Regions from separate parts of the Novosphingobium sp. DS6-6 genome, predicted to be linked through region 1. Evidence: riboswitches for the same ligand, from Rfam matches in the RefSeq annotation. Region 1 holds a riboswitch; the other holds the start of a gene.

What was found. Region 1 has a riboswitch for cobalamin ahead of AC3EDY_RS06075 (TonB-dependent receptor plug domain-containing protein). Riboswitches for the same ligand answer to the same signal wherever they lie in the genome.
Region 2: linked by a shared signal. The riboswitch ahead of AC3EDY_RS13440 (DUF1636 domain-containing protein) and the one ahead of AC3EDY_RS06075 (TonB-dependent receptor plug domain-containing protein) in region 1 are both predicted to bind cobalamin.

The regions. Positions count from the first base shown of each region.
Region 1 is NZ_JBYNTS010000004.1:28,244-30,691, forward strand. Features, by position in the region: gene AC3EDY_RS06075 (TonB-dependent receptor plug domain-containing protein) at 1-1,547, opposite strand, end outside; cobalamin riboswitch at 1,658-1,851, opposite strand; gene AC3EDY_RS06080 (cell wall hydrolase) at 2,001-2,448, shown strand, end outside.
Region 2 is NZ_JBYNTS010000012.1:8,652-11,099, forward strand. Features, by position in the region: gene AC3EDY_RS13430 (amidase) at 1-24, opposite strand, end outside; gene AC3EDY_RS13435 (transposase) at 134-595, shown strand; cobalamin riboswitch at 717-941, shown strand; gene AC3EDY_RS13440 (DUF1636 domain-containing protein) at 1,131-1,517, shown strand; gene cobT (nicotinate-nucleotide--dimethylbenzimidazole phosphoribosyltransferase) at 1,514-2,448, shown strand, end outside.

The DNA of each region.
Region 1 (2,448 bases):
CCATCGACCCGGGGGCTCAGCGTGGCGCCTACCTCGAGTTCCACCCCTTGCGCGCGCGCCGCGTCCACGTTGTCATAAACGCCGTCGAAAATGCCGTTGGGCCGGTTCTGGCACACGAGGCTGTCGTTACGGTAACACGATACATAGTCGATCAGGCTGCGCGTATCGCGGCGGAAGGCCGTCACGCCGGCGCGAAACGTCCCATCGGCGCTGGCATAGGCAAGGCCCAGGTCATAGCTGCGGCTGCGCTCCGGGCTGAGATTGCGATTGCCGTAATCGGGCGAAAACAGCTGATAGAGCGTGGGCGCACGAAAGCCTTCGCCATAGCTGGCGTTCAGGCGCAGGCCGGGCAGCACGTCCACCGTTCCATTGGCCCCCAGGCTCCAATTGCTGCCGAACTGGCTCTGTTCGTCATAGCGCACGCCGCCGGCAAGGCTTGCCTTGGCACTGTACCAGCCCAGCATGGCGTGGCCGCTGGTAAGATGCGCGCGCTGCCGCGCATCGAACGTGCTGTCGAACCGGGTCCATTCGCGGTCGGCCCCGAAATCGAGCGCGAAACCGGACGGCAGCGTGTAGCGCCCGTTGAGCTCGACCCTTTCGCTGCGGCCGTTGTAGCCATATTCGAACGTATCGTCGGCCCCGCCGGTGTAATAGCGCCGGCGCGTATCGGATAGCGCGTAAGCGGCGTTGAAAGTAAGCGCGCTGCCCGTGAAATTCAGCCCGGCGCGGCCGAAGAACTGCCGCGTGGTGCTGTATTCCGGCGTATCGCCGAAGGTATAGGTCGGCGCGGGATAACCGTCGATCTGCGTCTTGCCATTGGCATAGCGCGCGGTCGCGAAAAGCGAGAGCGTGTCGGTAAGGTTGAACCGGCCCTTGCCCCCGACACGCCATTGGTCATAGCCGTCGCGCTCGCTGCCGCTGGCCGCGGCCGAGACGCCATCGGTGGTGACATAGCCGCCGTTGACCGAAAGCGCATAACGCGCGCGCTCGACGCCCGCGATGGCATCGGCGTTATAGGAATTGCGCGATCCCGCCTCGGCCGAAGCTGCGACGCCATCGATTTCGCGCGTCGTGATGGCGATGACCCCGCCGATGGCGGAACTGCCCCAGATCACCGAGTTCGAACCGCGCAGCACCTCGATCCGCTCGATCCCGCCAGTGGTCAGCGTGCCGAAATCGAACCCGCCCGAGGCTGCCGCGGGATCTTCCGCCCGCGCTCCGTCGATCAGCACCAGGGTGTGCTGCCCTTCCCCGCCGCGCAGGCGCACGGCGGTCTGCGCACCCAGACCGCCGGTGCGCGAATAGGTCAGGCCAGGCACGCGTTCGAGCACGCGGGTCAAGTCCTGCCCCTGCACCGCCTCGATCGTCTGCAATGGCAGAACGGTGATGGCCTGGCCGGTCTGATCCAGCGCGATGGCGTTGCCGGTAGCCAGCACGGTGATCTGTGCACCGTCAGCGGCGCCCGCATCGGGTGCCGGCGCCTCCTCTGCATGCGCGGGAACGGCCAGCACGAGAATGCCGGCCAGCACAAGTGGCGATGTCTTCATGACGTTTCCTCCCGGCCGATGGACAGTCTTGCCGTCCATGGCGGGAGGTCCGCCGGGCCTTGGGGGCGGAAACTCACCACGCTTGCGCCCGGTACACCCCGCCCGGCCGCGGAACGACCACACACCGGCAGGTTTCCTGGCTCATCCGGAGTCATCGCGACACACCGACCTTCCCAGCCCGCAAAGGGCCAGTGGCGCACAAGGGCGTGGCGCTCTTCCGGAAACAGTTGCGGGGGCAGCGCCGGTTTGGTCCGGCTTCCCTCTTAGCCCGCGATAAGCGGGCACCGGTGGCGTCGCGCCAGTCGATAGCGCGGCATGCCCGAAGGGGCAAGCCCTCAGCACCGGTTAACCAGACCGTAGCAGCCTGTGCCTTATCGGGACGTGACCGAATCCCGCCGTGCATGGCTTGAACTAGCCGCCTAACGCGGGGTGGAAAGGCCAGCCGTCGCATACATGCCTCAGCCGATTCCTCCTGCCGGCGCCACGCCCACTCTGCCGCCCGAGGCTTTGATGCCGCCGCTGGGGCAAGAGGCGCGCCTGTGCGCCGCGCAGCGCAGGCAGGCCGAAGCGGCGCTGGTCGCCGGGCTTGTGCTGCCGCCGGTGCGCCCGCGCGATTTCACCGCCCGCATCCGCCGCCGCGACATGACATCGTGGCGCTATCAGCATCGCCCGTTTTCCCGGCTGGCGGAGCGGGCGGCCGGCATTGCCGCGGTCGGCGCGCTGGGCCTGGCCCTGGGCGCGATCGGCTGGGGCTCCCCCGGAATCGTCCCGGCCGCGGCCCGCAACCCGACCGAAAGCCTGCAGCCGTTCGAACGTGCTGGCGAAAGCTTCCCCGGCTCGGCGTTCTATTTCGTTTCGGCGCGGGATAGCGGCCTGCTTGCGCCACAGGATGCCGCGCGCG
Region 2 (2,448 bases), on a different contig from region 1:
CAGATCATCGAGACTTACCGACATGGTATTTTCCTTTGGCAGTATGCGGCAAATCTAGATTTCCACTCACGAATTGACAATGCGGCCGGCGTGCGAAATCTATATACCAAAGTGCCAGGATCATGAGGGAGCGATGACCGCGCGCGGCGTGCGCCTGTGGCGAAGACAGTGGGCGCAGCGGGCGTTTCCCGATGAAGCGGGGGCGATCGAATTCGTGCGTGCGATCCGCTGGCCCGACGGCGTTTCCTGCCCGCATTGCGGCTCCCGGAAAGTGAACGTGCAGGACGAGCGGGAGCAGATGCGCTGCCGCGCCTGTGCCAAACGCTTCAACGTTCGCGCGGGCACGGTTTTCGGCGGCAGCAAGCTTCCCTTGCGGCACTGGCTGATCGCCGTGCGGTTGATCGCGGCCCATCCGCGATGCATCGCCAGCACCCAGCTGGCCCGGGATCTTGGCATCACGCAGGATACCGCCTGGCACATGATGATGCGCCTCGCGCGGTTTCTCGGCAAAACGACGATCCGGTTTTCCGAAGCGGAGAAAGTCGCCCTGGTCGATCAGCTCGTGCAGCGACGGTTCGAAGCGCCAGCACCGTGACCGCCGCCACCGGACGATCCGCGGCCCTGACCGGCGCCGCGATCCGGGTGCGGTCAAGGGCGGTTGGCTTGCCGGCCGATCTGGTCTAGAGGGTGCGCCGGGGCAGGGCCTTGCGCCTTGTCTTCTGAAAGATCGCGTCGGTGCCCCGAAAGGGGCTTAATCGGGAATGCGGTGCGGGGGCTTCGTCCCCAAGTCCGCAGCTGTCCCTGCAACTGTAAGCGGCGAGCGCGATGCAACCGATCCCCTTTCGTGCCGGGGATCGCCACTGGGCCGGCAGCGGCCTGGGAAGGCTTGCATCAAGCCCTGACCCGCGAGCCAGGAGACCTGCCGGCGCATCGGTCGCTCTTGCCTTGATCCAGGGGATGGTCCGGGCACGGTAATGCTTCCGTCTGGGCGACGAGCACATGTGCGGCCGGGGCTGCACGGGTCGCTTTGTGGCGGGCTTCGTGCGCCGGCCTGCCACCGCGCGTCCGGCCGGATCGATACCGGCAGGCCCTTGCCCTGTTCCATCGCCCGGCGCGTGGAAGGCTCTTGCATGCTTACTCCCGTTGACGAAGGCCCCGCCATCGTGGCCTGCAATACCTGCCACCATGGCGACGAGCGGCGCGGTGGCGCCCGGCTGGCGGCGGCACTGCGCGCCGCGCAGCAGAAGGATGGCCGCTTTGCCGGCATTGCCATCCAGGAAATGGCGTGCCTGTTCGCCTGTGCCCAATCATGCACCGTGCATCTGCGCGCGCCGGGGAAACTGGGCTATGTGCTGGGCCGGTTCGCGCCCGATGAAGGGGCGGCCGCCGCCATTCTCGCTTATGCCGCGGCCTATGCGCAAAGCCCGCATGGCGAAGTGCCGTTCGCGCAGTGGCCGCCTGGGGTCAAAGGGCATTTCATCGCCCGTACTCCGCCGGCGGGGTTCGTTGCGGCATGAGCGCGTTTGCCACGCCTGCCGCCTTTGCCGGCGCGCTGTCCGCATTGTCCGCGCCCGATGAAGCCGCCATGGGCGCTGCCCGTGCCCGCCAGGCCGTGCTTACCAAGCCGCCGGGATCGCTCGGCCGCCTGGAAGACCTGGCCGTGTTCATGGCCGGCTGGCAGGGGCGCGAACAGCCGGTGATCGTTCGTGGGCGCACTGCCATCTTTGCCGGCAACCACGGTGTTGTCGTGCATGGTGTCAGCGCCTTTCCCGCCAGCGTCACGGCCGCCATGGTGGCGAATTTTGCCGCGGGCGGCGCCGCGATAAACGCCCTGGCCGGGGCGGCGGGGCTCGATCTGCGGGTAGTGCCGCTCGATCTGGATCGGCCGACGGCCGATTTCACCACCGGCCCCGCGATGAGCGAGGCCGAATGCCTCGCCGCGATCAACGCCGGGGCAGCGGCGGTCACCCCCGATCTCGATATTCTGACGCTGGGGGAAATGGGCATCGGCAATACCACGGCCGCCGCCGCGCTTTGCGCGCACAGCTTGGGCGGCACCGCGGCGGACTGGGCCGGGCCGGGCACCGGGCTCGATCGCGCGGGCGTTGCGCGCAAAGTCGCGGTGATCGAACGCGCGCTCGCGCTCCATGCCGATGCGCCGTCCACCCCGTTCGAGACGCTGCGCCGGCTGGGCGGGCGCGAGATTGCCGCCATGGCCGGTGCCGTGCTGCGCGCGCGCGCGCTGCGCGTGCCGGTCATGCTCGATGGTTTCATCACCTGTGCCGCGGTGGCGCCACTGGCGGCCCACGCGCCGGGCATCGTCTATCATTGCCTGGCCGGGCACTGTTCGGCCGAGCCTGGGCATGTGCGCCTGCTCGAACGGCTGCGCCTGGTCCCGCTGCTCGATCTGGGCATGCGCCTGGGCGAGGGCAGCGGCGCGGCGCTCGC